Regions from separate parts of the Exiguobacterium sp. UBA3968 genome, predicted to be linked through region 2. Evidence: predicted binding sites of a transcription regulator. Region 2 holds the regulator's gene; each other region holds the start of a gene.

Region 1 (10,995 bases), on a different contig from region 2:
CCGTTTCGACGACTTCGAAGACAAGCCGACTTGGATCAACTTGATAACGCTCAACGATTTCAAACGTATGGCGCAGGCAGTACTCCGGATTATAGATCGTCGAAGGGAGAAAGTTGATGAACGTTTTTGTTGTGCCACCGATATGATGTGTCGCGCGAATCGCTTCTTCGCGCGCCCGTTGATCAAGCCGAGAATGAAGCCCCATCTTCGATGCTGTTGAGAATAGGACACCTGGTGAGATAGGAGTGTTGTCATCTGCTGCTCGCAGTAATGCTTCATTCGCAACGAGTACATTTTGTTGAATATCATAAATCGGTTGCAAATGGCTCGTCATGACACCGTGTTGGATAAAATCAATTGCTGACCGATGCTTTAGTTGTTCTAGAAGTGCTGAAGCTAGAATGGGTGCTGTCACATAACGCGATTGTGTGGCGCGACAGGATACCGAATAATCCGCTACACGCAAGAGCGACGTTAGTAACTGTTCGAGTTGTTCGAACGATTGATAGGAATAGATTTCTGGTGTTGGTGATTGGATATGGAGTGCTCCAGCTTCGACGAAACGGATTGATGTCGTACATTCGGCGCAAGGATGCCACATAAAAGATGTCCACCTCTCGATACATCAAAAGATGTATTTATTAAATTGGTTAAACTCTTTACCCTGAGAGAAAAAGAAATTAAACCTATTTTTCATAATCATTGACCTCATATAAAAAAGAGAAGGGAACGACGGATGCATTTCCGTACGTTCTCTTCTCTATCGGTCACATGATTTCATTGTGAAGTGTAAAATATCCAAAAAGCGAGATGCAACATAGCTGCAAGTGGCACCAACCATTGGAATTTCGCTTTCCGTGTCTTGTGCCGGACTGTATACATACCGATCCAAGAACCGAGCGCACCACCGAGAAAAGCAATCGTCAATAGTGTCGCTTCCGGTGTCCGGTAAGCATGTTGTCGTGCTCGACGTTTATCCTGCCACATCGAGCCAAATCCGATGAGTGTCAGGAGGATGTAATAACCTAAGATAATCCTCATGAAAACTGACTCCTTTTCTAACGTTCGGCACCACCGCCGCCGGAACTTCCGCCACCACCACGACTACCGCCGTTTCCACCACCGCCACCGCGCATGATCGCGGAAAAAATGTTCAAAATCGCAAAGAAGAACATACCGCCGGTGAACTTCATGTCGAGGAACAATAAGATCAGTAATCCGGCACCGATCAGAATCTTCGTCCACAGCGGAAGTCCACCATCATTTTGAGATTTCGGAGGGTCTTGCGACTCAAGCGACTGATCTTTTGAAATGACACTGACGACAGCTTTGTATGTTTCGCTTGCTGCTTTTCCATACTGACCATTCTCTTTATAAGGAACCGCGTATTGATCGAGGATACGACCGGCCGTGATATCGGTCAGAACCCCTTCGAGTTTATAACCGACCTCGATCCGAAATTGGCGATTCTTTTCGTTCGGAGCGACGACGACGAGTACACCATTGTCTTTTCCTTTTTGACCGATTCCTTGTCGCCGGAATGTTTCATTGGCGTAAGAACTTAAGTCCTGTCCTTTTAGATCGGAAACCGTCTTCAGCACGACTTGCGCCGTCGTGTACTGTTCGAGTTCCTGACCGAGTTGCGCGAGTTCGGCTTCTTCCGACGGTGTGAGCAACTGAGCATCATCTTGAATGAAAAAGGCTGCTCCCGTTCGTTCTGAAACGGCACTAGCCGTCGGAACGAAGAGGAAGAAGACGAGGAACGCGCTCAACAGAAGTCGCGTCCACCGCCGAATCATTTCGAATCACTGTTAAAGTCGACAGTCGGATTTTCTCGGTCGCTGTCTGAAATTTCGTAATACGGCTTTTTCTCAAATCCGAATGCAGAGGCATAGAGTGCTGTTGGGAAGCTCCGACGTTTTTTGTTATAAAGCGTCACGGCATCGTTGTAATCCTTGCGGGCGATCCCGAGACGATTTTCTGTTCCTTCCAGCGTATCCATCAATGATTGGAATCGTTCGCTTGATTTTAGTTCCGGATAAGTGGTTTGCAAAGCAATCAATCCACGAAGCGAAGACGTGACTTGTTGATCGGCTTCAATCCGTTGTTCGGTTGACGCGGCGCGCGCAAGACCAGCTTGAGCTTCAGCGACTTTACCGTATACTTTTTCTTCTTGACCCGCGACACCTTTGACCGTTTCGACGAGGTTCGGAATTAAATCCGCACGACGCTTGATCTGGTTATCGACTTGCGACCATTTATTCGATACATCTTCTTCTACATTGACGAGGCTGTTGTATTGGCCGATTGCTAAAAACGCAATCACGACGACGACAACGACTCCGATGATTAATGGGAGTTTTGATCGACTCCGACTTCTGCGTGCCATATGGCGTTCACTCCTTTAAGTATGTCTCATCCCTATATACCCTTAACCGAATGAATTAGTTTCAAAAAAAATAAAAAACCGTCAGCTAAAATAGCTAACGGTTAGAATTTACATGTAGACGATGACAGCAAGAACAGCTGCTAAGACAAGACGGTAGATCGCGAACGGGACGAGTTTGATCTTGTTGATCAGCTTCAAGAAGAAGCGAATCGATAAGAGAGCAAACACGAACGATGCGATAAATCCGACGGCATAGAAACCGAAATCACTCGCATGAATGTTATCCCAGTTCTTAACGAGTGAGAGGAAACTGGCACCGAACATGATCGGTACGGCCATGATGAACGTGAAGTCAGCTGCCGTCCGGTGATTCATGCCGAGGAAGACCCCTCCTGAAATCGTTGAACCAGAACGGGAGAAGCCAGGCCAAAGGGAAATACATTGGAACAGACCGACGAATGCTGCTTGGCGATATGTAATCTGATCAAGCGATGTCGTTTTCGGTTCCTTTGGTCCGAGTTTGTCGGCTGCAATCATCAAGAGGGCACCGACCGCAAGACCGATGATGACTGTTTCAATCGAGAAGAGGTTCTCATCGATGAAGTCTTCGAATAATAATCCGAGGATAGCAGCAGGTAATAGACCGATCAAAACGTGACGTAGTTTTAACTTGTGTGTACCCGTCGCATCGTGTTCTCCTTCAATTTTATACAGACCAATCAAACTGAAGAGACGTTTCCAAAAGACGACGATGACCGCAAGGATTGATCCGAGCTGGATGACGACCTTAAAGGTGTTCGCTGAGTATTTACCGAGAAATTCGGTTGTTTGTAACCACATGTCATCAACGATGATCATATGACCTGTTGAAGAGACAGGTGCGAATTCCGTCATTCCTTCGACGAAACCGAGTAAAAGAGCTTTCAAGAGTTCAATGATATGCATGGTAATCTCCTTCTATAATGATGTGCTATGTAAAAACATATCATGTTTTATTCTTGTGAGATAGAACCAATCGGAATATCGGGCGCAGGTCTGAGGGAACGTGACCAATCTGATCCGTGAAGACGCACTTCGATCATAGAAAGCAAGAGAGACGAAATACTTAGGACAGCAACGCAAACTTCAAGACGAAGTTTGTGTGTAGGACGGCATCTTGAATAAAATCCTCCGCTTATCACACAAGGTCAGGACAACTTCAAATTGAATAATGATTCGAATGGGAATAGATAAACGAGCAGTGGAGGATTCAATCCACTGCTCGTTGCTTTTGAGCTCAACCTAAAGCGACATCGAGAATCATCATGACCGTGAAACCGACCATTAGACCAAGTGTCGCTAAATCGGATCCGTTCTCTGCTTGTGATTCCGGAATCAATTCTTCGACGACGACGAAAATCATCGCACCAGCAGCAAACGATAACGCATATGGTAGAAGTGGTTGAACGAAGAAGACAGCCGCCGCACCGACCATCGCGGCAATCGGTTCAACGATTGCTGACAATTGACCGTAATGAAAGGCACGCCGGCGCGACATCCCTTCACCGCGTAACGGAATCGATAACGCAGCACCTTCGGGCATGTTTTGAATGCCAATCCCGAGTGCGAGTGTCAAAGCCCCGGCGACGGTCGCTCCGTCCATATTCAAGGCAGCGGCACCAAAAGCGACACCGATCGCAAGACCTTCCGGAATGTTATGCAACGTGATCGCAAGAAACAGCAACGTCGTTTTCTTAAGTCCTGTTGAAGGACCTTCAGCTGTTTCAAGTGGTGCGGATAAGTGCAAATGCGGTGTGACGAAGTCAAGGAGACGGACGAAAAATCCACCCGCAAGGAATCCAATTGCAGCAGGAATCCACGCGATGCCACCGTCCTGCTCCGTGAATTCGATCGCTGGGGCGAGCAAAGACCAGAATGAAGCGGCGATCATGACACCGGCTGCAAAACCAAGCATCATGTTCATGACGCGTTTTTCAATCGTTGTAAAGACGAAAACGAGTGCCGCACCAAGTGCGGTTAATCCCCAAGTCATCATACCGGCAAGTAATGCTTGCACGACGACGGGGAGGGAAGTGAACCAATCCAACATGACTATTCCTTCTTTCCGGGCACGATTTGAAGCGGCTATCTGTATGAAAGCTTACCCGTTTTCGATCCGAACGATTCGTGTGAAGGAGATTTCTACTACAACACGACCACGCAGAAAGAGAACAGAACGTTCAGGCTCTAGCCGTTCAACAAAACCGACGACCGTCACGTAGCTACTTTCCTTATAATACGTGATTTCGAGTTCGTTTCCTTCTATTAAAGCCTCTTGAAGTAGAAAGTGCCACGATTCTTGCAGTTGTTCATCGATTTCAGGCAAGTCGAGCTGATGCATTTGGACATAATACTCCCGGAGCAATTGCAAGTGCTCCGGCATGAGAAAAGGGATCCACTTTAAATTCCCTCGATCACGATACGCTGTCATGAAGATCACCTCCTGGATGACCGCCAACGAAACGAAGCCGCCGTTTGGCGATGCTCGTATCGAGAAACGAGACAGCGAGACGAATCGTTCCTTTTCCGTAGCGGAGGTTAACGATGTCCATTGCTTTTAATAACCGCCGCCGCTTCCAGAGTCGCGTATTATCCTCGAACAAGGATAACTGTAAGGTGCCTTGATCGGCAGTTAGATGTCCCACTGCGACAGATAAAAAACGAACGGGTTCCCCGTCAAGCCAATTCGGTTCGAATAATTGTAAGACATGACGCAGAATGATTCGCTCATCGGATGTCGGATAAGGCAACCGGACTTGACGCGAGAAGCCACTTCGGACGACGTTTCGAGAATAGCGGACACCGATATGAACAGTCCAACCGACTTGATTCGAAAAGCGGCAACGTGCCGCAACATCCTGCACGAGTTCGTTGAGCACATTCCGGATACGTTCGAATTGATAATAGTCCTGCATCAAGGTCACACCGTGTCCAATCGTCCGTTGAGGGGCTTTCTCGAACAAATGGCGAGGGGCAAGCAGTGTCGGTGACGCGTCAAGACCCCAAGCGTGGTGCCATAGTTCGGCGCCGATGACACCGAAGCGTTCATGTAACTCTTCGACTGGGCGCATGGCAAGGTCACCAATCGTTTCAATCCCCATCATCTGCAGATGTTGTTCCATGCGGTGTCCGACTCCCCACATCTTCCGAATCGGAAAATCATGGAGACGTCGTGCGACATCAGCGTATCCACATTGTGCGATGCCTTCTTTTTTCCCGATTAAGTCAAGCGTCAGTTTCGCGATGACGTTATTTGGACCAATCCCGATGCGGACATGAATGCCGGTCTGCTTCAGAATCGCTTCTTGAATCTTTTTGGCAGCTTGCAGATTGGAACCAAACAGGCGATCGGTTCCAGTCATGTCAATGAAACTTTCGTCAATCGAATAGACACGAATCGCTTCAGGTGGGGCAAATTGATGCAGGACATCTAAAACACGAATCGACGTTTTCATATAAGCGAGCATGCGCGGTTCGACGAGTTGAATCGTACGACGAATGGCGTAGGGTAATTGCTCGATTTCGTACAGTCGACCGGCTGTCTTGATTCCAAGCGCTTTTAGGGCGGGAGTAGCGGCGAGAATGACGGATCCGCTTCGTCTTAAATCGGAGACGACCGCAAGACGTGTCGTTAAGGGAGGGAGATTGCGATACTGGCATTCACAGCTGGCGTAGAAGGAAACACTGTCAACACAAAAAATACGTTTATTCTGTGGTAAAACGACGGAAGGAAACATTTGAATCACTCCTTTACATAAAAGAACATATGTTCTTGTTTTGATTTTCTTTGACTATAGCATGGTCTCAAAGTGTCTCAAAATAAAAAACTGTTGAAAAAAGAGGGAATTCGAACGATTGACCCTTATGCAAGAGGAGTTTGATACACTAAAGGAGAGAAAAAGGGGGAATTTCTATGAAAGAGATCGTTATCCGTTTACCAGAATTACCGAAAACGCTTCAAGCAGAGACGTTCGATCAAGTCGAAATCGACGATCCATATCTGAAAGGAGCACGTTATGAAAAGGAGTCGATGCCTGTCGAACTGACGGAGCGTATCGATGCCTATCAAGTATGTTTTCAAAATGTCTCGTTCGCGAACCTCACCTTTGACCGCGGTTCGTTCGAAGATATTCGTTTCGAGCAATGTGACTTAACAGGATGTCACTTCCAAGAAACCCGTTTTCACCGCGTGTCTTTCGTCGGATGCCGGATGACGGGTGTTCAGTTTGAAGATTGTACGCTTGATCATCTGACGATCGAAGAAGGACTCGCAGACTATGCCCAGTTCATTCGTAGTACTGTCCGTCATCAGCATTGGAGTGAAACGACGATGAAAGAAGCACAGTTCTTCGAAGTGAAACCGACCCATTGGAAACTCGAAGCGGTCCGGCTTACTGATAGCCAATGGATTGAAACACCATTAAAAGGTCTTGATCTCCGGCAGACGGAACTCTCTGGTATCACAATCGATCCGCGATTTTTACCGGGCGCAGTCATTACGGAAGAACAAGCAGTCGCCTTCGCTCGATTATTAGGATTGGTCATTCCATGAAAAAAGTCTCTTTTCGATGAATTTCGAAAAGAGACTTTTGATTTGTTCTTAAAATGACATCGTTTCGCCATCTTCCGGAATGAGGAAATGGGCAGAGAGGTGGAAAGCAGCTAAAAAGTCAGCAATCATGTCGCGCCGTAGGAGACAGTGATTGACGGACTCGAGGTGCGAGACGATGATCGTTGCTTCCGCTGCTGCTTCGTGTACGGCAAGGAGATCACGCTGCGACATCGTGATCGGTTCTCCCGTCAGGAACTGGGCAGCCCCACTGTTGACGACGATGATATCTGGTGTATGTTGTTCAATCGCATGCGCGACCTCGTCACACCAGATCGTATCACCTGCGATATAAAGCGTCGGTTCGTCCGGATGCGTGAGGACGAGTCCGGAGACATGTCCCATTCGTTCACCGATTTCACCGACACCATGCTGTCCACCTGTTCGATGGACCTGGATATCACCGATCGTCACACCGGAATCGAAGGAAGAGACGTTCGTGAAGCCGGCTTCTCGGATTTGCCGTGCGTCTTCTTCTTGCTGCGCATAGAATGGCAAATGCTTGGGTAGAAATTGTTTTGCAGCATCATCGAAATGATCCGCGTGCAGATGCGTGACGAAGACAGCGTCAGGATCGAGCAGTGTCTTAACATCGACCGGTAAGTCGACGAGTGGATTGGCGACGGCATTCGGCGTTTGACCGAAAGGAGGTAGACTGCCTTTTTCGCCGAGAAACGGATCGATTAGTAAAACTTGATTGGCATACGTGACGACAAGCGTCGCATTACGAATTTGTTGAATATCCATTAGGTTCATCCTCTCTCAATGACTCGGATTGATTATTCCCCGTCTGGCATTCAATGAATCCTATCGTAAGCGTTTCTCCATCGCCATGACGTCGACGTATTCGCCGTTCAAGCGACCTTGTTCCTTAAATGTCCCAACAATCCGGAATCCGGAACGGATGTAGAGCTTTTGTCCGATTTTATTGAACGGGAAGGTAAAGAGAATCAGCTTATGCATCTGATGATCGCGCGCATGTTGTTCGGCAGTTTCTAACAACTGTGTCCCGATCCCTTGTCCGCGATGTGTTCGAGTAATGTAGACGGAAATCTCACCAACTGTCGCATAGACAGGACGCGGGTTATACGGATCAAGAGAAATGAAGCCGAGGACACCTGTCTCATCTTCTGCGACATATCCAGCGTAGCGATGCGTACGCTCTGCATACCACTGGGTCATGAACGATAAATCTTTTCGATCCGTCTCAAGCGTTGCGATTCGGTCTTCGATGCCTTCATTATAAATGGATAGAACGGCGGGTAAATCATGTTCCGTTACAGGACGAATATGCATGTTGCTCACTCCCCAATCGCTTTTCCCTCATTATATCTGTTACGTGTCGATGTAGTGATATGTTTGTGAGATAAGAAAAAGCGCCGATTCTCCTTATATAGAAGAAATCAACGCTTTTGTCGTTCTTAAGAGACCGTGGATGTCTCGTTCTCGTAAATTGGAACCCAGCCATCCGTCGTGACGAAAATTCGAACAGCGACGACTTTCCGATCCTCTTGGAGCGTAAAGTAGTGGCGTGTATTGACAGGAACAGAAATCAAATCACCAGGATTGAGTTCGATGTTATAGTAGCCGACTTCTTCGTCTTTGATCGCGAAGACGCCGTGACCGCTTACGATGAAACGGACTTCATCATCCGTGTGATGATGTTCTTTCTGGAAGTTGACGAGCAACTCGTCAAGGTTCGGTGTCGTATCCGAAAGTGAAATGATATCAGCTGTCTGATATCCACGACGTTCTGATACGTCTTTGATTTCTGGAGCGAACGTATCGAGAATCGTTTGTTTGTCGGCATCCGTCAGTGTGAAGTTCTCGACGAGAGGTGCTGGTAGTTTTGAGACGTCCCATTGTTCGTAAAGAACGCCGCGCGATGCGAGGAAGTCAGCGACTTCCGTTTGATCCGTATACCGTGTGTTTGTTTCTTGGAATAAGACTGTTGCCATGAGATGATTCCTCCTTTTAATAGATAGATTGACGGCATGATTGCAACGTCAACGTATAGTTGAATAAAAACTCGAAGGCTTCGAGGTGTTTCTTTGCTTCAAAGGCGGTCGGTGCCCAGACCGTGATTCCGTGATTGCGAATCAGGACGGCACCGCTGTCCGCTGTGACATATGGCGCAAAAGCAGCAGCGAGTGTCGGGATGTCCGCGTGATTCGGAATGATCGGCACCGTGACCGTCGCATCTTCTTCCCAGTGACCGAGTGCCTTGATGATTTCTTGACCGGAGAAGGTGATACTTCCCTGATCGCCATATAACTCCGAAATCACATTGTTCGCAATCGTATGGACATGCAGGGAACATCCGGCGTTCGTTCGGTTGAACACTTCGACATGGAGCAATGTCTCAGCAGAAGGGCGCCCGGATTGCTCGCCGATCAATTGACCGGTCGCATCGACATGAACGAAGTCGTCAGGAGTCGTCTGCCGCTTATCTTTCCCACTTGCCGTCACAAGAAATTCAATCGGAATACCGGACGTCCGAATGGCGAGGTTACCACTCGTACCAGGGAACCAATCGCGCGCTGCAAGTTCTTGTTTGATGGCGCGTAGTTCTTCATACCGTCGCATGAATGTCATATCGTCACCTCCGATCGTGCTAAATCATGAACGATATCGTGGAACGTCTCAAAAGGTGTATAGGCGATATCATTTTCTTCACACAACGTGATCAGATAATCACGGGCATAGACACGATCCGCTTGTTTTGCGAGTTCGAAGTCCGTCACTGAGTCACCGATGACGATGATGACGTCATCGTCTTTGCATAATGTACGGGCAACGGATGTTTTACAACAGCCGCATCCATTCGTGCAATGGACATCGCAGGCGTGTGGCCAATCGATGTGGACGAATGGACCACTGAAATCGGCAATGTTACAGTAAATCTGCTCTTGCTCGAGGAACGGTGCTAAGATCGGTTCGACGAAAAAGTCCATTCCACCGCTAACAATCGAAAAATGGATTCCTTGACGACGACTGTACTGAAGCAACTCCGAAAATCCTTCGCGAATGACAGCGCGCTCCATCAAGAAATCAAGATAGTCCGCTTTACCGTCGGACGGCAGAAGCGCGAACATCTGCCCGACACCACTTTGGATCGATAACGTCCGGTCGAGCACGCCACGTTTCAACGGTTCGAAGTCATTCACTGGCGCAAATACCTCCATGAGTGCAATGATGTTATCCTGCATCGTCACGGTACCGTCGAAGTCACAAAGAATTCGTAAGGTCATGACTTGATCCCCCAAGCGTCGAGCGCGACTCGTAATTCTTCATGTCGTGACGCAGCATTCGATAGGGATTCATTTGCGAGTGCCGCATCAAGTGCTTGACGAAAAGCGATAACACCAGCCGCAGCACCTTGCGGATGACCATGTACGCCACCACCAGCGTTGATGACGGAATCGATCCCGAAGTCGCGTACGAGTTGAGCAACGAGTCCTGGGTGAATACCGGCTGAAGGGACAGGGAAAATCGCTTTCGTCTGACCGAGGCGAGTCGCTTCGACCGCGATGCCGCGGGCGACGTCCTTCGGAAGAGCGACATTGCCGTAAGGTGACGGGAATAGTGTTAAGTCTGCACCAGCAACGCGCGGTAATGTGCCAAGTAAGACAGGCGCTGCAACACCGTGGTTCGGGCTAGCAATCAATGCACCGCTGTAAGCCGGATGATTGAAAATGGGAACGTTGATCTCCGGATCACTTGCCAATTCACGTAAGACGTCGAGTCCGTATGTGAAGGTATTCAACAAGAAAGCAGTTGCTCCAGCGTCAATCAATCGTTTGGCTTGATCCTTGAGCGTAAAGACGGGACCACTAAGTGTGATCGCATACAACGCACGTTTACCGGTCCGGTGGAAATGAGCATCGATAACCTCACGTCCTATCCGTGCCCGATCAATCGTCGGTGTCAACGGATTGTCATATAGGATCTCATCGTC
Region 2 (10,995 bases):
GTGCCTGAGATTGACGATGAATGTCGTCAGAATGATGGCAGAGGCGGGACTATTCAACAGCAAGAGACTCGTGATGATGAATTGAGCGGCGCCGGCATAGATGAAGACGGACATGAATCCGACTTCAAGAGGGGATAAGCCGGAGGCACGACCGACGATCCCTGCGGAAAAGCCGATGCCGATATAGCCAAGGACGGTGGGTAGACAGGCGCGGACACCTGCTTGAAAGGCTGATGACATTCAATTCCTCCTCTTTTTTAAGAGCATAGCATTCGTGCGGTATATCGTCACCAACTGGTCAATATTTTCATCATTTTTTTCGACATACTCGACTTGATTTGGTGGTAAAGAGTAAGTGGTACGGCAAAATCAGTTAGGTAAAGGAGCGTTTTTCATGCACAAATTAATGAAAGATTCAAACCGATTCGTTTCAGACATGGTCGACGGACTCGTACTTGCTCACCCTGATTTGTATAAAAAAGTCGAAGGTGTTAACGTCGTTGCGCGGAAAGTACCACTGGACGGAAAAGTCGGTCTTGTCTCTGGTGGGGGAAGCGGTCACGAACCGGCACACGCTGGATTCGTCGGGGACGGTATGCTTGCTGCGGCTGTTTGTGGGGAAGTGTTCACTTCACCGACACCCGACATGGTGCTTGAAGGCATCAAGGCAGCTCATGGGGGAAAAGGTGTCCTACTCGTCGTCAAGAACTATTCAGGTGACGTCATGAACTTCGATATGGCGAAGGAACTTGCTGAACTCGAGGATATTGAAGTTGATACGGTCGTCGTTAATGATGACATCGCGATCAAAAAGGAAGAGGATCGTCGTGGGGTCGCAGGAACTGTCTTCGTCCATAAGATTGCCGGTGCTGCAGCGGCAGAAGGAAAATCACTAAGTGAAGTCAAAGCAGTTGCGGAAAAAGTCATCAAGGGCGTTCGTTCGATTGGAATGGCACTCTCACCATGTTACATGCCGGAGAGCGGCAAGCCAGGCTTTGAGTTGCATGATGACGAGATGGAGATCGGAATCGGGATCCACGGTGAAAAAGGACTTGAACGAAAAGCAGTCGCTTCCGTTGATGCGATCGTCAAAGAGTTGCTCGATCGTTTGACGAAAGAAGTACCAGACAAAAAAGTCGCCGTCATGGTGAATGGGATGGGTGGAACACCAGAATCCGAACTGTACATCACGTATAAATATGTCGCGGAAGAACTTGAGGCGCATGGTTACAAGATTGCCCGCTCATTCGTTGGAAACTATATGACATCGCTTGAGATGCACGGGTTCTCAATCACGCTCTTACCAGTGGATGATGAACTGCTCGGATATCTCGATGCAGAAACGAAAGCGATTGGATTCTAATTCAAATAAACGGGGTGTAAAAACATGAAGTTGACGACGGAACAGTTGCAAAGCGCGCTCCTCAAAGCAGCGGAACAGATCGAACAGCATAAGGATGAATTGACGGACCTTGACCGGGAAATTGGTGATGGAGATCATGGAATTAACATGTCGCGTGGCTTCCAAGCAGTCCAGAAGACGCTAGAAGAACACGGCGAATATGAGGATTTAGGAGCTTTATCCAAAGAAGTCGGAATGACGCTGATCAAAACGATTGGTGGGGCATCCGGTCCTTTATACGGGACAGCATTCGTTAAGTTCGCCGGTGCATTCAAAGGGAAAACAGAAGTCGAAGGTGCGGATCTTGCAGACGCTTTCCGCGAAGCGACGGAAGGGATCAAATCGCGTGGGAAATCGGAATTCGGTCAAAAGACGATGGTCGATATCTGGACACCGTTCCAAGAAGCGCTCTCGCAAGAAGGGGACTTGAAAGCGGCAATCGATCAAGCACTTGCTGATACGAAAGCGCGTATCGCAACGAAAGGTCGCGCGTCCTACTTCGGTGAAGCGACAGAAGGCGTACAGGACCCAGGTAGTTTATCGAGTGCTTTGCTACTCAGCGAAATTGCGGAGGTGCTTCATGGTTAATCTTGTACTTGTTTCTCATAGTGAAAAACTCGCGGCTGGACTGAAAGAACTGTTGGCAGAGATGGCACCGGATACGCCAGTCTTAGTAGCAGCCGGTCTTGAAGATGGTAGCATTGGAACGGACGCAACACGAATCGAAGAAACACTGAATACACTGGACGACGATGGAGTCGTCTTAACGGATATTGGTTCTGCGACGATGAACACGGAACTAGCACTTGAATTATACAGTGGCGAACGGACGGTACGTTTTATCGACGCACCACTCGTCGAAGGTGCTTTTCTAGCAGCTGTTTTAAGTGGACAGTCGAAATCCGTCGATGAGATTGAAGACGGATTAAAAAATGAGTTTGGCAAATAAGTAATAAATCCCCCATTGCGAATAGGCGAGGGGGATTTATTTCAATTACTTCTATTCATATTAAAACTTAGTAGAGACTCTCATGAATCAAAACGACCGGAGCCACTCTTCTAACCACTCTCTAGGTAAGCAAACTGTAGCTAAATCAAGTGTTTGTAATGCATCCAAAGAATACGTGTTATAAAGATAGAGATCCCATTGTGCATCGATATCGTTTGCTACTTCAGTCGCTTGTTCACTTAATGGATAAGTTCCACGTCCGTCAGTTGCAAGATGATAATAATCATTATGGTAGACATTGATCATATACCGGTAACACCAATCTGCCAGTTCTTCATGCGTGATGTTGCCATCAAGCGCGAACTGAATGTATTCTTTTAGCTGTTGATCAGAATAAATGGTATTCATGAGGCACCTCACGCTATATTTTCTATAAGATATCAAAAACCCGGTCCCTCTGTAAAAGGGATCGGGTTATTAATTAACTTATTTCGATGGTTTAAAGACCATTGTCGCTTCCACTGCTTTTTGCCATCCAGCATAGCGTTGTTCACGATCGTCTTCTTTCATCTCTGGTTTAAACTGATGATCGAGCTTCCATTGTTGTTTGATTTCCGCTTTATCTTTCCAGTAACCGACGGCTAATCCAGCAAGATATGCTGCACCGAGTGCTGTCGTTTCGTTGATTTCTGGACGATCGACAGGAACGCCGAGGATGTCCGATTGGAACTGCATCAAGAAGTTATTGGCTACAGCACCACCGTCGACACGAAGTGTTTTCAGTTCGATTCCAGAATCTTGTTCCATCGCTGTCAACACGTCGCGTGTTTGATAAGCGAGTGATTCAAGCGTTGCCCGAACGAAGTGCTCTTTATCTGTTCCGCGTGTTAATCCGAAGATCGCCCCACGAACATCTGAATCCCAATACGGTGCACCAAGACCGACAAAAGCAGGAACGACGTAAACACCGTCTGTTGAATCGACTTTCGTTGCATAGCCTTCTGAATCTTTCGCGTGTTTCAACATACGGAGTCCATCGCGGAGCCACTGGATTGCAGAACCGGCGACGAAGATAGAGCCTTCGAGCGCATATTCGACTTTTCCATCAACGCCCCAAGCAATTGTCGTCAAGAGTCCGTGGTCAGAAGAAACGGCTTTCTCACCTGTGTTCATGAGCATGAAACAACCTGTTCCGTATGTGTTCTTTCCTTCACCTTCTTCAAAACACGTTTGACCAAAGAGTGCAGCTTGTTGGTCACCAGCGATCCCGGCGATTGGCACTTCGTAACCGAAGAAGTGATACGGTACCGTCTTGTCGTAGACTTCACTCGATTGACGTACTTCTGGCAACATCGATGCAGGAACACCGAGGATATCGAGCAACTCTTCATCCCATTTTTGCTCATAGATGTTGTACATCAATGTCCGTGAAGCGTTCGTGTAATCCGTGATATGCGTTTTTCCACCAGACAATTTCCAAACGAGCCACGTATCGATCGTACCGAAGAGTAATTCACCGTTCTCTGCTTGCTCACGTGCACCTTCGACATTGTCGAGGATCCATTTGACTTTCGTACCAGAGAAGTAGGCATCAATCAAAAGTCCTGTTTTATCGCGGAACTTCTGATTCAAGCCCTGTTCTTTTAAATCGTCACAGATACCAGACGTTTGACGTGATTGCCAAACGAGCGCGTGATAAACCGGTTTACCTGTTTCTTTGTTCCAGACCACTGTCGTTTCACGTTGGTTCGTGATTCCGATTCCGGCGATTTGCTCAGGTTTGATATCTGCTGTTCCGAGTGCTTCAGCCATAACAGCAAGAATCGAACCCCAGATTTCGTTTGCATCGTGCTCGACCCAGCCTGGTTGCGGGAAGTATTGCTTGAATTCCCGTTGTGCCGAGTTGACGATTTTCCCGTCGTGATCGAAGATGATCGCACGTGAGCTTGTCGTACCTTGGTCGAGTGCTAGGATATACTTGTTTTCCATTTCGAAATCCCCCTTGAGCGGTATGTGTTTGTGAAACGTGATCTTAGTAGATCAATTGATAGATGAACACGGCAAGCGCTCCGCCGATGATTGGACCAACAACTGGAATCCATGAGTAGCCCCAGTCAGATGACCCTTTATTCGGAATCGGTAAGATAGCATGTGCGATACGCGGTCCAAGGTCACGGGCCGGGTTGATGGCATATCCTGTTGTACCACCAAGTGATAGACCGATGACGACGACGAGTAAACCAACGATAAGTGGTTTTAAGCCGTCACCGAATGTCGTTAAACCGAGCGCCAAGATACCGAAGACGAGAACGAATGTCCCGATGATTTCAGAAATCAAGTTCGACGGCGTATGGCGAATCGCTGGACCTGTTGCGAACACACCGAGTTTTGCAGCTTGATCATCAGTCGCTTCAAAATGTTTCATGTAATGAAGCCAAACGAGAATGGCGCCGATGAAAGCTCCGACAAGTTGTCCGGCAATATAGACAGGAACGTCTGCCCACGGTAAATCAGAGTTTAAAGCAAGTGCAATTGTTAAAGCGGGGTTCAAGTGCGCTCCACTCTCAGCAGCGACGAATGCTCCTGTCATGACGGCAAGACCCCAAGCGAACGTGATGACAATCCATCCGCTGTTTTCGGACTTCGTCTTTCTCAAGACGACACCGGCGACGACACCATCCCCGAGCAGAATGAGGATCATCGTACCGATCATTTCCAATACAAAGTTATTCATGCAAAAACCCTCCCTTTGGATTAAAGCAAATAATGGTCTTTCTACTTTAAATTACTCCGATTTGATAACGTTTTCAATACATATAATTGAAATATAGGAATGGAAATTTTTTATTTTAATGTTTAAAGATACGAAAAATTGGATAAGAAAACACCTCGTCTTGCCTGCAAGCAAGCAAAAGAGGTGTTAACGACGACGCTTTTTTCTTTTTTTAGGTCGAAACCAACTACTGGAATAATCTAGTAGGATATGAATTGTACTCGCCACCATGATACCAATGACAAAAGCGGGTAGGGAAGCGAACCAGGAATCAATGGTCTCTGACGCGATGACTTGAAAATACAAGCTGAGAAATAATAAGGGAATCACAAGTGCAGCACTATAAAGGAGTCGGATGACATCCCCAATGATCAATCCATGTGACCAGATCGAGCGGTGGGGCATGATCTTCACATAAGGCATCCACAGGACTCGAAATGGTCCAAAGCGATAATACGGTTCTGACTTTAAATCGAGGTCAGGTGACAACCAAAGCGTACCGACAGCGATACCGATGGCAGTCGGTAACCAATCCGTTTGTTGCGTTGCGACCGAATACGCAACGTAACCCGTCAGTGCGACGGTATTGACGGTATCATGTACATTTCCTGAAGGCATGAAAAAAGACCAGTCGTAACTGGTCCCTCCGTCAATGAATCGTCCGATACACGCCGATTACCTTACCAAGAATGGAGACATTATCGAAATACATCGGATCCATCGAGTCATTTTCTGGTTGTAGACGTACCTGTTGATCTTCTAAGAAGAACCGTTTCACCGTCGCTTCGCTATCTTCGGTCATAGCTACGACGATTTCTCCGTTTTCTGCTGTGTTTTGTTGGCGTACGATGACACGATCGCCGTCAAGAATACCTGCGTTAATCATTGATTCACCATCGATCGTCAACATGAAGACCGTTTCGTTTCCTACATAATGTGCAGGGAGCGGGAACTGTTCTTCGATGTTTTCAATCGCTGTAATCGGAAGACCAGCTGTGACTTTCCCGATGACGGGAACATGAACGATGGCTTCCGTGATTTCTTCAGGCTTATCAAGCAATATCTCAATCGCACGTGGTTTCGTCGGGTCACGGCGAATCATTCCCCGTTTCTCGAGTCGATCCAAATGACCGTGTACCGTCGAGCTAGACGCGAGTCCGACTGCTTCTCCGATTTCACGAACTGATGGTGGATACCCCTTCAGTTTCACTTCAGAGACGATGTAGTCGAGAATCTCTTGTTGGCGCTTAGACATTTTCCGCATACGAATTGCCACCTCTTTCTGGATTGAAGTTTGAAATGTAAGAATATATGTTTCTAAATTCACTATAACATAGAACAAATGAGCGTACAAACAATTGTTCGACATTTTGTGTTGACCGAACACGGGTTCTGTGTTTATTATGAATTATGCGAACAATTGTTCCGCGAACGTTTATTCTAACTCATTCATTTCATATTTGGAGGGATTCATGATGATTCATACGATTCGTACTCATGCTTTTTCTATTCTCTTCTATGCATTAAGTATTGCCTTCGTGATCTTTTTACTCACACCACGCCCAGATGAAAAGGTAGCACAATTGATGACGGCTTCCGTTACGGTCGATGAGAACGCTACAGTCGAACAAATTGCTGAAGTCTACAATGACGGTTCGATGTCAGATGAGGAATACGTCAACTGGTTGATCAAAAATAATGATGTTGAGACAAAACATGTCATCTCAAAAAGCAAAATCGTTGTACCAATCGCACAACAATGACAAAATGGAAAAGTTGTGAAAGAACGAACAGGGATGTGAGGTACGATGAAGGTCGTGATTTATTGTCGAGTATCGACCGAAAAAGAAGCACAAGATAGTTCGATTGAACGCCAACGGATGGAGCTTTCGAAGGTTGCGTCTCAAAAGGGGTTTGATGTCGTAGATATCGTCTCTGAAAAAGAGAGTGGATATGATGTTGATCGGGAAGGGATGCTAACAGTTCTTGATTATGTGACACGCGATACGGTAGATGCGGTCCTCGTGACGGATGATACACGGATTGGTCGAGGGAATGCAAAAATCGCTATTTTGCATACATTCAAAAAACATGGGGTCCGCTTGATGACGCTTGATTCAGATGGAGAATATCAACTTGCGGATGCAGAAGCGATGGTCCTTGAGATCGTCTCACTCGTGGAAGAATACCAACGGAAACTGCATAATGCAAAAATCGCCCGTGGCATGCGACGAGCAGTCGAACAAGGTTTTCGCCCGGAACGAAATCTCAATCGCCAAGGAGAGAACGCAGGACGTAGTCGAAAAGACGTACCGATCGAAGAAATTGTACGTCTTCGAGAACTCGGATTGACGTTTTCTGATATCGCCATCACCTTGCGGGGGATGGGGCATGATATTTCAAAAGCAACGGTCAATCGTCGATATCTTGAATACCGCGAACTGACACCTAGCCCGGAATGAGAAGCAAGTAACCCGTCGACTGACGCGGTTAACTTGCTTTTTTTTATAAGCTCTTTTACAGTAAGAATACAATTGAACTACTCAAGTTTGAGTCATAAAGAAAGAGGGATTCCATGTTATCACAAGAACAATTAGATCGAATTAATGCATTAGCGAATAAATCAAAAGTTGAGCCGTTATCGGAAGCGGAAACGGCAGAGCAAAAAGAATTACGTGCAGCGTATCTCGCAGCATTCCGTGGATCGTTCAAAAACCAACTCATGGGTATGAAAATCGTCGATGAAGAGGGAACGGACGTAACACCTGAGAAATTGAAACAAGCACAAGAAGAAGAACGGAATAAACAATAATCGTTCGTTTCTTTTATAGAAAAAAGAGGTCTCGCGTCAAGCGGACCTCTTTTTTGTTTAAAGCGAGTATCTTTTTTGTTTAGAGTGAGTAGATGAGGAAACATTGTACGATAGCAATACATCTTAATAGCGATCTTTCATGGATTCATGCATCCTGTATGAGTCGATAGAACGGCTATAGATAGCGCATTCATTTTAATGTGACATACTATTTAGAAAAGTTGTATCACATTTAAGAGTATGCTAAAATGAGTAGGAATTTGTGAAAAAGAGAGAGGATGATTGTTTTGACGAACATGACGACAGTAGAACAATTAGCAATTAATACGATTCGTACCTTATCGATTGATGCCGTACAAAAGGCGAACTCGGGTCACCCAGGTATGCCAATGGGAGCAGCGCCGATGGCATTCTCGCTTTGGGCGGATCATATGAACCACAACCCTAAAAATCCAGAATGGTTCAACCGCGACCGTTTTGTACTTTCAGCCGGACACGGTTCGATGCTTCTCTACTCACTCCTCCACCTATCGGGATACGATCTATCGATGGATGATCTTAAATCATTCCGTCAATGGGGATCAAAAACACCGGGTCATCCGGAATACCGTCACACGGCTGGTGTAGATGCAACAACGGGTCCACTTGGTCAAGGGATCGCGATGGCAGTTGGTATGGCGATGGCAGAACGTCATCTTGAAGCAAAATACAACCGTGACGATCTCAACGTCGTCGATCACTTCACATACGGAATTTGTGGAGATGGAGACTTGATGGAAGGTGTCTCAGCTGAAGCGGCTTCACTCGCAGGTCACCTTGGTCTTGGTAAATTGGTCGTATTGTACGATTCAAACGATATTTCACTTGATGGCGATCTCGATAAATCATTCTCTGAAAACGTCCAGAAACGCTTCGAAGCGTACAACTGGCAAGTCATTCGCGTAGAAGACGGAACGGATATCGATTCGATTTCGAAAGCAATCGCGGCGGCACAAGCAGAGACGACAAAACCGACATTGATTGAAGTCAAAACAGTCATCGGTTTCGGTTCACCGAACAAATCAGGGAAGTCGGCTTCTCACGGTGCACCACTTGGTGAAGCAGAAATCAAATTGACGAAAGCAAGCTACATTTGGGATCACGAAGAGTTCTACGTTCCTGAAGAAGTCAAATCATTGTTTGACGAGCGGGTCGTCCAACGTGGTGCTTCTGCAGAAGACGCATGGAACGAGACAATGAAACAATACGAAGCAGCACACCCAGAATTGCATGCTGAACTCGTTCGCGCAATCGCAAACGAATTGCCAAGCAACTGGGAAGCAGACCTTCCGACATACGACTTGTCGTCGAAAAAAGCAACGCGTCAAACAAGCGGTGAAGTCTTGAATGGTCTCGCGAAGAACGTTCCGACATTGTTCGGTGGTTCAGCTGACCTTGCAGGATCAAACAACACGATGCTTAAAGGCGAAGCAGACTTCGATATCGATCCAAGCGGTCGCAACATTTGGTTCGGGGTACGTGAATTCGCAATGGCAGCAGCTGTCAACGGTATGGCACTTCACGGCGGCGTCATTCCTTACGGCGCGACATTCTTTGTCTTCTCGGATTACCTCCGTCCGGCGGTTCGTCTTGCTGCATTAATGGGACTTCCATCAATCTTCGTCTTGACGCACGACTCGATCGCTGTCGGTGAAGATGGTCCAACACACGAGCCAGTCGAACACTTGATGAGCTTCCGTGCAATGCCGAACGTCACGATCTACCGTCCGGCAGACGGAAAAGAGACGATCGCAGCATGGAAAACAGCAGTTCAAGCAAAAGATAAACCGACACTCCTCGTCTTGACACGTCAAGGTCTTCCTGAACTTGAAGGTACGACGACAGAGGGTGCTGAAAAAGGTGGTTATGTCATCGCTGGTGACGTTACGAAAGCTGATACACTCTTGCTCGGTACTGGTTCAGAAGTTCACCTTCTTGTCGAAGCACAAAAAGAACTTGGTGAATCAGCAGCTGTCGTTTCACTTCCATCATGGGAAGTATTCGAAGCACAATCAGCAGAGTATAAAGAATCGGTTCTTCCAAAACACATCACGAAACGTGTAGCAATCGAAGCAGGGGCTTCACTCGGTTGGTACAAATATGTAGGAACAGAAGGACAAGTCATCGGAATCGATCGTTTCGGCGCATCTGCTCCTGGAGACTTCCTCTTGAAAGAATACGGCATGTCTGTTGAGAACGTTTTAGCGACTGTCAAGCAACTCGGATAATCATTTCCGGAAAAACGGGTCCGATCTTACGTCGGACTCGTTTTTCATCTATTATCATCTATGCAAACAATTGGAATTATAGTATAGTAAAAAGCGACGTTTTAAGTTAGAGGAGGAAGCAACTTGGCTACATGGATTTGGATTTTAATTGCCCTTCTTTGCTTGGTAGCAGGTGTCGCCCTTGGTTTCTATATCGCTCGTCGATACATGATGAACTACTTGGAGCAAAACCCACCAATCAACGAAGATATGATTAAGACATTGATGATGCAAATGGGTCAAAAGCCATCACAAAAGAAAGTCAACCAAGTGATGCGTTCAATGAGTGGTTCAATGAAATCACCTAAAAAATAAGCTGTACGAAAGGGGACCAAATGGTCTCCTTTTTATTTGCTATTTTTTAGAAAGAGAACTAATCTAAAATGTGAGACTATTTCAAATAATCATAGGATTTAAAAAAGGGGGGGAGACTTGAATGGGAGTCTTCAGGAAACTCGGTTGGTTTTTCCGACGAGAATGGAAAGCGTATAGTCTTGGGGTCATCTGTTTGATTTTTGTGGCAGGGTTAGAACTTATTCCACCGAAGGTCATCGGAACGACAGTCAATGGTCTGAGTGAAGGAAGCTTGACGAAGAATGATTTGATTCGTCTAGCTGGTACATTGTTACTCATCGGGGTCGCGACGTATTTCATTCGTTATTTTTGGCGTTTTCACATTTTCGGTGCATCGATTCGCCTCGGGCGATTGTTACGCAGTCAACTGTATGGTCATTTTTCAGATTTGGATCAATC
Region 3 (10,995 bases), 1.3 Mb from region 2:
TGGCGGTATTTGGTTCGTTTTAATACTTACTTTATTTGGAATCCTCGCGATCGCCGGTTTCGTTTATCTCGTGATTTCGCTGATCGATATGTGGAAGGCTTACTCCCGGTATCAAGATCAAACAGCTCTCTTATTCTTTATTATTTCCATTATCGGGGTCTTCATCAGTGGGTCTTTCATCTCGTACGTCTTAGCAATCATTTTCTATTGGAATCGTTCCCGTGGCAAGAGTTGGCTCGGCATCGGTCTGATTCTCGTGTCGATTTTCCTCGCGATTATCGGTGTCATCGCCTTACTCTCGTTCGGTTACGATATGAATAATATCGAGAACATGAACTTCGACGAGCCGATGATGGATCAGGATTACGATTATTGATGTAGCTACACCCATCTTCTTATGAGGATGGGTGTTTTTACATGTGCAGACGAAGTCGTTCCGCATCTGTGACTCCTACAGGAAAAAGCCCGGTCATCCGCGCTGTCAGAGACAAACGAGACCCAGCTACTCGTTCCTAGAACGACGTAGCCGCGGCTCGTGTCTCACCTGAGGAAAGCACGCACAGCGGATACGACGTCATTAGAAAAGCGCAACCTCTTTTTCAAGAAGTTGCGCCAAGTATGCTTATAACGCTTGTGGACTGAGGTGAACGCCGTGTGTGACCGAAATCGTACCTGTCTTCGTATCCGCTTCGACCTCAATTTTAGGTGAACGACCGCGCCCTGAGACGAAATGGAGTTTCCGGTTGACGATCTCTTTTTGATCCCGAATCAATTCCATATCGTCAAGATTGCAGTTGAGACCACCGAAGTTCGTCTCAAGTTCTCCGTAGACTTCAGCGCCATGCGGCAACATCAAGGCGATGCTTCCAGCAAGTGACGAGGCTTTGACCTTCGCATTTTGCGCTGTCTTCAGCTCGCAACGTACGTTTCCGTTCGCTGTTTTCAATTCTGAACGTTCGAAGACACCAGTCGTGATGATTTGACCGTTGGCTGTCTTCGCTTTTAAGACCTTCAACTCCGACTCTTCGATTTCGATCGAGCCGTTCGCAGTTGATACTTTGACATCTTCACTGAAGAGGTCACGGACGTTGACCCGACCGTTCGCCGTCATCAGTTGAGCGGACGTCGTATCGAGTGACGATAACGAAATCTCACCGTTCAACGTCTGTAAGACGAATGACTCGTAATGACGGCGTGGTACTTTCAGGTGGACCGTCGCACGGACACTCTTATCCTTCAAACGAATTGAGAGTGTATTCGCCGACACTGCGTGTTGCACAGCGGCTTGTAGTTGCTCAAGCGCCTGTTCTTCCGTCACCTGTTGGCGGCGGAGCGGACGTCCTGTCACCGTTAATTCGCATTCTTCGAGATCACTCGGTTCGACGACCAAGTTCGCATTGAACAGATCGACGTGAACCGTCTCACCGCTGAACGGGAATTGTTTGACGTAGGTGACGTTTGGACCGGACGCCTGATTAAGCGAAAGATCACTGTCCTTGATCCGGCTGACGAGATTATCGAACGCTGACATGACTTTCGTCGTCAACGAATCGACGGAATACTGGTCGACCCGATCATATTGTTCTGGTTCATCGACGTACTTATGTTCACTGGCAGAAGTTGCACGTTCGTCGATCGCTTCGAGCCGCTCTAGTTTATCGAGTGCCTCATCAATCGTTAACTTTCCTTCTTTGACTTGCTCCAATATCAATTGACGCATATCTTGCTTCATGAACCGTTCCCTCCTATTCTTGAACCTCAAACGTGTGTTACATGATACTTTCGTTTAAGTTCCCTTAGTTCCTTCCTACGAATCCTCATCCACAAAAGTTTCACGATTCAATTCGTGCCGCGTCACGTTCAAGGACAGGCGCGAGGTATCGTCCCGTATAAGATGCTTCGACTTCAGCGATCTGTTCCGGTGTCCCGGCAGCAACAATCGTTCCGCCACCGTCGCCCCCTTCAGGTCCGAGATCAATCAAGTAGTCGGCCGTCTTGATGACATCCAAGTTGTGTTCGATGACGAGCACCGTATCACCATTGTCGACGAGACGTTGTAAAACTTTCAACAGACGCGCGATATCATGGACGTGGAGTCCCGTCGTCGGCTCATCGAGAATATAGATCGTCTTCCCAGTCGAGCGTTTATGCAACTCGGACGCCAGTTTAACACGTTGTGCTTCCCCGCCGGACAGTTCCGTCGCGGGTTGACCGAGACGCATGTACGTCAGACCGACGTCAGCGATCGTCTGCAGTTTCCGCGTGATTTTCGGAATGTTCTCGAAGAAGGCGAGTGCATCTTCAACCGTCATCTCAAGCACGTCGGCAATCGTTTTGCCTTTATATTTCACTTCCAGTGTTTCGCGGTTATAACGTTTACCGTGACAGACTTCACACGGGACATAGACGTCCGGTAAGAAGTGCATCTCGATCTTGATGATCCCGTCGCCACGACACGCTTCACAGCGTCCACCCTTGATGTTGAAACTGAAACGTCCTTTTTTGTAACCACGGAGTTTCGCTTCGTTCGTCGAAGCAAAGACGTCACGGATATCATCGAAGACACCGGTATATGTCGCTGGGTTCGAACGTGGTGTCCGACCGATTGGTGACTGATCGATGTCGATGACCTTATCGATTTGATCCAGACCGGTGATCCCTTTATGGGCACCCGGTTTTTCTTTCGCCCGGTTCATCTCGTGCGCAATCGTCTTATAGAGAATTTCATTGATCAACGTCGATTTCCCGGATCCCGAGACACCAGTGACAGCGACGAACAGACCAAGCGGAATGTCGACATCGACGTTCTTCAGATTGTTTTCCGATGCTTTGTGGATATGGAGCATCCGACCGTCTGGCTCTTTGCGTGTCGACGGAACAGGAATGAACTTCTTCCCGGACAAGTATTGACCAGTCAACGAGTTCGCATCCTGCATCAACTCTTCCGGTTTTCCGGCTGCCGTGACGAATCCACCGTGATCGCCGGCACCAGGTCCGATATCAATCAAGTAGTCGGCTGCCATCATCGTATCTTCATCGTGTTCGACGACGATCAGCGTATTGCCGAGATCACGCATCGCCTTCAGCGTATTGATCAGACGATCATTATCGCGTTGGTGTAAGCCGATCGATGGTTCATCCAGAACGTAGAGGACGCCCGTCAGACGCGAACCGATTTGTGTCGCAAGACGAATCCGTTGCGCTTCCCCACCGGATAATGTCCCCGCTGCGCGTGAGATCGTCAGGTAATCGAGACCGACGTTCTCAAGGAACGACGCCCGTTCATGAATCTCACGGACGATCATCCGCGAAATCGTCTGATCCTTCTCACTTAATTTCTCCGGTAGTTCGTCGAAGAACATGACCGCTTGTTTAACAGACATCTTCGTCACTTCACCGATATGGTGATCGGATACTTTGACGGCGAGCGATTCCCGTTTCAAGCGATGTCCTTTACACGTCGGACACGCCTTCTTCGCCATGTAGCCTTCCATCTGTTCCCGGATATAATCAGACGACGTCTCCTTGAAGCGACGTTGTAAGTTATTGAGAACTCCTTCGAAGTAGAGGTTCGTATTTCGGACCATCCCGAAGTCATTCTCATAACGGAAGTGAATCTCTTCCTTCGTGTTTCCGTTCAAGATCGTTTCGCGGTGTTCTTCTGACAATTGTTCGAACGGTGTATCCATATCGATTTTAAAGTGGTCACAGACCGCTTTGAGCAATTGTGGATAATACTGCGAGCTCGTTGGTTCCCACGCCACGATTGCCCCTTCGTTCAATGACTTATCGGGATGCGGCACGACGAGATCAACATCGACCTCAAGCTTCGTTCCGAGACCATCACATGACGTACAAGCACCAAACGGTGAGTTGAACGAGAACATCCGTGGTTCGAGTTCGCCGATTGAGAAGCCACAAATTGGACAAGCATGATGTTCACTGAACAACAATTCGTTGCCGTCCATCGTATCGACGATGACCCGACCATCCGCGAGGCGAAGTGCAGTCTCAAGTGAGTCCGCAAGACGGGCTTCGACGTCTGGTCGCACGACGACACGGTCGACGACGACTTCGATCGAGTGTTTCTTGTTTTTCTCAAGCGTGATCTCCTCTGCAAGATCGAGTGTCTCTCCGTTGACACGGACGCGGACGAAGCCTTCCTTCTTCAAATCGTCGAGCACCTTGACGTGCGTTCCTTTGCGTCCGGAAACGATTGGCGCGAGAATTTGCAGACGCGTCCGCTCCGGCAACTCCATCACTTGGTCGACCATCTGACTGATCGTCTGGCTCGAAATCTCGATTCCGTGATTCGGACAAATCGGTTTACCAATTCGTGCGTACAATAGACGCAAATAATCATAGATTTCTGTGACCGTTCCGACCGTCGAACGTGGGTTTTTACTCGTCGTCTTCTGGTCGATTGAAATTGCTGGACTCAGTCCTTCGATCGTGTCGACATCCGGTTTATCCATCTGTCCGAGGAACTGACGGGCATAGGCTGATAAACTTTCGACATAACGACGTTGTCCTTCAGCATAAATCGTATCGAACGCAAGCGACGATTTCCCTGACCCGGACAAGCCCGTCAAGACGACGAGCTGATCGCGGGGGATTTCGACATCGATGTTTTGTAGATTATTGACGCGAGCGCCTTTGATGATAATCTGATTCTTCTTTTCTCCCAACTTAGGCACCTGCTTTCAATTCTAATATGAGGTCGCGGAGCTCAGCAGCTCGTTCGAACTGCATGTCTTTCGCCGCTTGACGCATCTCTTGGTCGAGCTGCTCAAGCAACGTTTCGCGCTCCGGTTTTTTGAGTTTGTTGAACTTCTCGAGTTTTTCGACGGTATCGTCGCTCTCGATCGTCGTACTGATAACACCACGCACGTCTTTTTTGATCGTCTGCGGCGTGATGCCATGTTCTTCGTTGAACGCCATCTGGATCGCGCGACGACGTTCCGTCTCATCGATCGCCCGTTGCATCGAATCGGTGACTTTATCAGCAAACAAGATGACGTGTCCTTCCGAGTTCCGAGCCGCCCGACCAATCGTTTGAATCAGCGAACGGTCCGACCGGAGGAACCCTTCCTTATCAGCATCAAGAATCGTCACGAGTGAGACTTCCGGAATATCGAGTCCTTCTCGTAACAAGTTGATCCCGACAAGGACATCGTATTTTCCGAGCCGTAAATCACGGATGATTTCAATCCGTTCCAGCGTCTTGATCTCTGAGTGCATGTAGTTGACCTTGACGCCATTCTCTTTCAAGTAATCGGTCAAATCTTCTGCCATCTTCTTCGTCAATGTCGTGACGAGAACACGTTCGTTCTTCGCGACCCGGTCACGGATGTTATCCATCAAGTAATCGATTTGTCCTGTGATCGGATGAATCTCGATCGTTGGATCAACGAGACCGGTCGGACGGATGATTTGCTCGACCATCTCTTTCGAATGTTCGAGTTCATACGGTCCTGGTGTCGCCGAGATATAGATCGCCTGACTGACTTTTTCCTCGAACTCCTCGAACCGTAACGGACGGTTGTCTTTTGCCGACGGAAGACGGAAACCGTGATCGACGAGGACTTGTTTCCGCGCCTGGTCCCCGTTATACATCCCTCGAATTTGTGGCAATGTGACGTGTGACTCATCGGCAACGAGTAAAAAGTCCTTCGGGAAGTAATCAAGCAATGTATACGGTGTTGCCCCTTCCGGCATCAAGTTCAAGTGACGCGAGTAGTTCTCGATTCCGGAACAATAGCCCATCTCACGCATCATCTCAAGATCGTAGTTCGTCCGTTGTTCAAGCCGTTGCGCTTCAAGCAACTGATTGTCTTCACGTAACTTCGCAAGCTGCACTTCAAGTTCCTTCTCGATATTCGCGATCGCTTTCTGTAGACGGGTATCCCCCGTCACGAAGTGGGACGCCGGGAAGATCGAGATGTGCTCGCGGTCCGCGACGATCTCACCTGTCAGCGGATCCATGTCACGGATCCGTTCAATCTCGTCACCGAAGAACTCGACCCGGACACACTGTTCGTCACGTGACGCCGGGAAGATTTCGACGACGTCTCCGCGTACGCGGAACCGTCCGCGCTGGAAGTCGATGTCGTTACGCTCATACTGAATGTCGATTAGACGACGGAGCATCTCGTTTCGCCCCATCTCATTGCCGACACGCAGTGACAAGACGTGGTTGTTGTACTCTTCCGGGTTACCGAGACCATAGATACACGAGACAGACGCAACGATCAAGACGTCTTCTCGTTCAAACAAGGCGGACGTTGCCGAGTGACGCAACTTATCGATCTCATCGTTGATCGAAGAGTCCTTCTCAATGAACGTATCCGTCGACGGAACGTACGCTTCCGGTTGGTAATAATCATAAAAACTAACGAAGTATTCGACCGCGTTGTTTGGGAAGAATTCCTTGAACTCCGAGTAGAGTTGTCCCGCTAGTGTTTTGTTATGGGCAAGGACGAGCGTCGGTTTCTTGATTTCCTTGATGACGTTCGAGACCGTGAAAGTCTTCCCGGTACCGGTCGCCCCAAGCAACGTCTGATGTCGTTCGCCTTGTTTTAGCCCAGTCACCAATTTTTCGATTGCCGTCGGCTGATCACCGCCTGGTTCAAATGGTGAAACGAGTTCAAAATCCATCGTTTGCTTCCCCCTCATCACGTTAAAAAATCTATTTTTATTGTACCACTTTACGAACAAACATTCGATTATGAAGTGCTCCTTTTAGGAAGTTACCCTTTTTTTCGAAAATGCAAAAGTTTCTTTTTGCTTCGAGTATTGGGCATCAATTTTTTTGCTCACAAAAAAATCCCCATCACGAATGTTGCGTGACAGGGATCGGCTTCTTAATGGAGGGATCGCACCTTCGTCCGACCGTGGACCGGTTCGTTGACGAACAGGATACCGAGCTCATGATGATCTTGTTCATAAAAGGCACGTTGCGCAAAACGGATGTCTCCGTTATGGTTCATGACTTCAAGACGCAGATACGGTTTGTGTTTTTGGATGGCTTCATAGAACGATGCTTCCGAATCGACCTTCTCACCGTTGACCTTATAGATCGCTTCACCTGGAATCAAGCCCATCTCAGCAGCCGGTTTATCGGGAAGTGTTCCAAGGATGACGGCACCACGTGTTCCATTGAGGAACAACGGCGTTTGCGCCCGGTTCAAGCGTTTGACCCGCTGGTGCAACAAAATGTGCAGGACGAGCAACAAGACGATTCCGTAGAGCCATTCAGCTTGACCAGTCACGTACGCAAGAACCGTCAATAAAACTGCAACAAGACTCGTGATCAAACGTCCTTGAACGAGCGGACGCATCAATTCTTTCGGCAGCTTACCTGTAAAGAGGAAACTGAAACCGATCGGTAACCAGAGAACGACCGGAACGAGTTCCGGGAAGCTGTAGCGTGGCCACCACGTCTCGAGCACGTCGCCCGGAACGAAAACAAGTAGAGGTAACAGCCAAAGTTTATTCGCTGACAGCCCACCGATGAAGCGACCGCGCTTTGAGACGACGAGTGACGGTGACAGACGCCGCTGCCCGCGCCACCAGACGAGGAGACATTCCGCGACGAGCGTCAACGTTGCAAGTAATAAAACCATCTTCGGCTCGACCGCTCGGATCGAGTCAAGACGTGAATCCATCACGAACCAGCCGGTCAGTCCAAGCAAGACGATCGGCCAGAGTGGCAGGTTCAAACGAACGACACCAATCAACAGCAGGACGCTCGAAAGTCCAAGCAACAGTAGAGCGTACTGCGGTGTCACTGTCAATCCGAGCCATCCGCTGACGACGGACAAGACGAGACCGACGAGTAGGCCTGGTAAAAGTGTTTCGAGGACATCGCTTCGTTTACCGTGTGTCCGGGAGCGAAACAGTCCGCGTTCCCGTTTGACACGCCGAATGCCGATGACCCAACTGACAAGGAGTGCTAACCACAAGGTCGGACTGGCGATGAGACTAATCGCGGTCCAACCAATTTCATCGAGTAATTCCACGCGCATTCAGACCTCTTTCCATTCCTTATTATTGAGCAGCGACCTCGAGTGCTTTTTTCCGCTGGACGTCATTCTTATCGTCCTGGAGTTTCTTCAGGAGACGCGTCTCCATCTCACCCGCTGTCTGCTGATCGATTTTTCCAGTGACGTCAAGTTTCGCATCCTTTTGCAAAGCCTCGACAGCTTGTTTCATCGTGTCACCGAAATAGCCGTCCTGTCCTTTTGGCTTATAACCGATCGCTTCGAGGACAAGGTGGGCATTCTCGACTGATTTTCCGTAATCGCCGACAGCGAGTGACTTTTGATCAGTCAAAATTTTCGTGACGTTGAAGTACGCCGGTTGTTTGACTTCGACCGTCGGCTTGACCCCTTTTTTGTGGATCCAGTTCCCGTCTGGTGTCAGCCATTTGTTCGTCGTTAACTTCAGGTCGCTACCGTCCTTCAAATCATACGCACTTTGGACAATCCCTTTCCCGAACGACTTCGTACCGACGACTTCGGCGCCAGCTCCTTCCTTCAGTCCGGCTGCAAGGATCTCGGACGCTGAGGCCGATCCGCCGTCTTCTAAGACGACGATGTTATATGGTTTCTTCTCGTCTGCCTTCCCGAATTCCTGCTGGCGCTCGCCTTTATTGTTCTCGACTTGATAAATCGGCACGTCTTTCGGAATGAACGGAGCGATCATTTTCGAGACAGCCGTCAAAAGACCACCCGGATTTCCGCGTACATCGATGACGAGTCCATCAATGTTCTGACTCTCGAGTTTCGTCAACCCCTTCTCGAACTCTTCTGCTGTCGGTTCCGAGAACTGTGTTACTTGTAAGACACCGATCTTCTTGCCGTTGACATTCTCCGTTGACGTATAGACCGTCTCGATTGGAATCGTATCGCGTTTAATCGTGATCTCCATCGCGTCTTGTCCGCTACGCTGAATCGTCAGGACGACATTCGTTCCTTTTTCACCACGAATTTTTTTAACGGCTTGATCCGTCTTTTGCCCTTTTGTCGACTTACCATCGATTTCTAGGATGACGTCACCTGGTTTGATACCAGCTTTTTCAGCAGGTGATCCTTTGATCGGCGAGACGATGACGATCGACTCACCTTTTTGTTCAAGCGTCGCACCGATCCCTTCAAACGAAGACGACAGATTCGTATTAAACGATGCCGTTTCCGACTCATCCATATAAACGGAATATGGATCGTTAAGCACTTCTGTCATGCCAGATAACGCACCATCGAGTAACTCTTTATCTGTCACGTCTTTTAGATAATTTTGTTCGATCATCTGCCGGACCTGGTCGATTTTTTTCCAATCACCCGTCGCATTCGCCGACGACGATGACGTCGAGACAGAATCCGTTCCGCCAGCCGCTAACATACCGACGGCACCTGCCCCTAAACCAAGCCCGAAGGTACTGACCGCAATCACTGCTGTTGTAGATTTTTTCACGCTTGATTCCCCACTTCCATTAAAAACGCATTATTTTTTTCAGTATAGCAAAAAAAGATAGGTTACCCTATCTTTTCAGTATTCTGTGGGATGTCAAAAGATGTACGGTGCTGGGTCAACTGCATTCGGTTGTCCGACTGCCCACTCTCCCTTATGCAATTCGAAATGCAAATGCGGACCTGTCGACCAGCCCGTTGTACCTAATGTGCCGACCGTCTTACCCGGCATGACTGTTTGACCGGCGGAGACGCTGATCGAATCGAGATGTGCATAGACGGTCGTGTAGACCTGTCCATCAATCAAATGCGTCACCATGACGACGTTCCCGTAACCTGTTGCACTACCGGCACGTAGAACGATACCACCTGCCGCCGCATGAATCGGTGTTCCTTTTGCATTTACGAGATCAATGCCTTTATGAATCTCCGGCTTCCCTGTCAACGGATTGTTTCGGGGACCGAACGGCGACGAGACATATCCTTGAACCGGTAAATGGAACGGACGACTCGTCACGGCATCTGCCGGTTGCTCCGGCGTTGCAGTCGGTGACTCGACTTCAGGAATGGTCGGTTCCGCACTTGGAGCATCGGATTTTTTCTTTTTTGCCTCTGCTGCACGTGCCGCTTCTGCCGCTTCCGCTTGACGTTTTGCTTCTGCTGCCCGCGCCGCTTCTGCCGCTTTCCGTTTCGCTTCTTCTTTTGCTTTCCGTTCGGCTTCTTGCAGGGCAATCAATTCGTTTTGAATCAGACGGCGCTGATCCGCGAGAATTTCTGCTTCCTCGGCTTTAGAGAACTGCTCTTGTTGCAGTTCCTTGACCTTCGTGTTCAACTGGACGACAAGCTTTCGCTTGAGCTCAGATTCCGCAATGATTCGTGTCTGGAGCACGAGCAACTTCCGTTGTTCCCGTTTCATGCTTTCAAGCAATAGTGCTTGTTCCGACCGTTGTTCGCTCAGTTGTTTGACGTTCCCCTTGTAAGCTTGTAAGACATGATCATCTTGTTTGATGATCTCACTGACCGTACTGAAGCGCGAAATCAAATCACCAAAGTCTTTTGCGTCGAGCAAGACCTCGATGTATTTGACGTCTCCTTTTTGTTGGACGGCACGCAATCGGCTTCCAAGCAACTCTTCTTGTTGATGCAGTTCCTTGAGCGTCTCGGAAATCGCTGCTTCCGTCAGACGCAATTGTTCTTTAGATGCAGCAACAGCCGCTTGTTGATCGGCTATCTTAAGCGCTAAATCATCCAAACGGCTGTTGACTTCATTCAGTTGCGCACGGGCTTCCTTACGCTCCTGTTTCGTCAAGATCAACTTCTCTGATGTCTGATTCTGTAATCGTTCCGTCTCTTTCAGACGGCTTTCGACCTCCTGTTGTTCCTTCAGCAAATCTTCTTTCGACGTGGCATCAACGGACACACTAGTTCCAATCAAAGCTAAGCTCAGGACGGCAGAATAGAATCGGACTTTCATGAGAAGCATCTCTCCTCTATTTTATTTTTGGGTAACTGATTTAAATCTTCA

The links. The regulator LexA, encoded in region 2, represses DNA repair genes until DNA is damaged. The targets are predictions, from matches to a motif close to CGAACATATGTTCG.
Positions count from the first base shown of each region.
Region 1: a site for LexA is predicted at 6,188-6,201, ahead of B3S86_RS00310 (DNA polymerase thumb domain-containing protein). Genes of this name have one in related genera too.
Region 3: a site for LexA is predicted at 6,711-6,724, ahead of uvrB (excinuclease ABC subunit UvrB). Genes of this name have one in related genera too.

Region 1 covers NZ_DGCW01000004.1:19,803-30,797, reverse strand. Annotated here, with positions in the region: gene B3S86_RS00345 (EAL domain-containing protein) at 1-601, opposite strand, end outside; gene B3S86_RS00340 (DUF1294 domain-containing protein) at 778-1,041, opposite strand; gene B3S86_RS00335 (TPM domain-containing protein) at 1,059-1,799, opposite strand; gene B3S86_RS00330 (LemA family protein) at 1,796-2,389, opposite strand; gene B3S86_RS00325 (undecaprenyl-diphosphate phosphatase) at 2,498-3,334, opposite strand; gene B3S86_RS00320 (ZIP family metal transporter) at 3,666-4,478, opposite strand; gene B3S86_RS00315 (YolD-like family protein) at 4,530-4,859, opposite strand; gene B3S86_RS00310 (DNA polymerase thumb domain-containing protein) at 4,843-6,165, opposite strand; gene B3S86_RS00305 (pentapeptide repeat-containing protein) at 6,342-6,980, shown strand; gene B3S86_RS00300 (MBL fold metallo-hydrolase) at 7,029-7,784, opposite strand; gene B3S86_RS00295 (arsinothricin resistance N-acetyltransferase ArsN1 family A) at 7,845-8,333, opposite strand; gene B3S86_RS00290 (1,2-dihydroxy-3-keto-5-methylthiopentene dioxygenase) at 8,459-8,995, opposite strand; gene B3S86_RS00285 (methylthioribulose 1-phosphate dehydratase) at 9,012-9,632, opposite strand; gene B3S86_RS00280 (2-hydroxy-3-keto-5-methylthiopentenyl-1-phosphate phosphatase) at 9,629-10,288, opposite strand; gene B3S86_RS00275 (2,3-diketo-5-methylthiopentyl-1-phosphate enolase) at 10,285-10,995, opposite strand, start outside.
Region 2 covers NZ_DGCW01000005.1:428,183-439,177, forward strand. Annotated here, with positions in the region: gene B3S86_RS03820 (AzlC family ABC transporter permease) at 1-240, opposite strand, end outside; gene dhaK (dihydroxyacetone kinase subunit DhaK) at 395-1,363, shown strand; gene dhaL (dihydroxyacetone kinase subunit DhaL) at 1,388-1,990, shown strand; gene dhaM (dihydroxyacetone kinase phosphoryl donor subunit DhaM) at 1,983-2,351, shown strand; gene B3S86_RS03840 (hypothetical protein) at 2,439-2,759, opposite strand; gene glpK (glycerol kinase GlpK) at 2,838-4,340, opposite strand; gene B3S86_RS03850 (MIP/aquaporin family protein) at 4,384-5,085, opposite strand; gene B3S86_RS03855 (metal-binding protein) at 5,272-5,742, opposite strand; gene lexA (transcriptional repressor LexA) at 5,774-6,388, opposite strand; gene yneA (cell division suppressor protein YneA) at 6,600-6,887, shown strand; gene B3S86_RS03870 (YneB family resolvase-like protein) at 6,933-7,586, shown strand; gene B3S86_RS03875 (DUF896 domain-containing protein) at 7,700-7,936, shown strand; gene tkt (transketolase) at 8,215-10,203, shown strand; gene B3S86_RS03885 (YneF family protein) at 10,327-10,557, shown strand; gene B3S86_RS03890 (ABC transporter transmembrane domain-containing protein) at 10,679-10,995, shown strand, end outside.
Region 3 covers NZ_DGCW01000005.1:1,756,354-1,767,348, forward strand. Annotated here, with positions in the region: gene B3S86_RS10865 (hypothetical protein) at 1-376, shown strand, start outside; gene B3S86_RS10870 (DUF4097 family beta strand repeat-containing protein) at 623-1,732, opposite strand; gene uvrA (excinuclease ABC subunit UvrA) at 1,833-4,688, opposite strand; gene uvrB (excinuclease ABC subunit UvrB) at 4,690-6,657, opposite strand; gene B3S86_RS10885 (PDZ domain-containing protein) at 6,864-8,027, opposite strand; gene B3S86_RS10890 (S41 family peptidase) at 8,050-9,474, opposite strand; gene B3S86_RS10895 (murein hydrolase activator EnvC family protein) at 9,568-10,944, opposite strand; gene ftsX (permease-like cell division protein FtsX) at 10,985-10,995, opposite strand, start outside.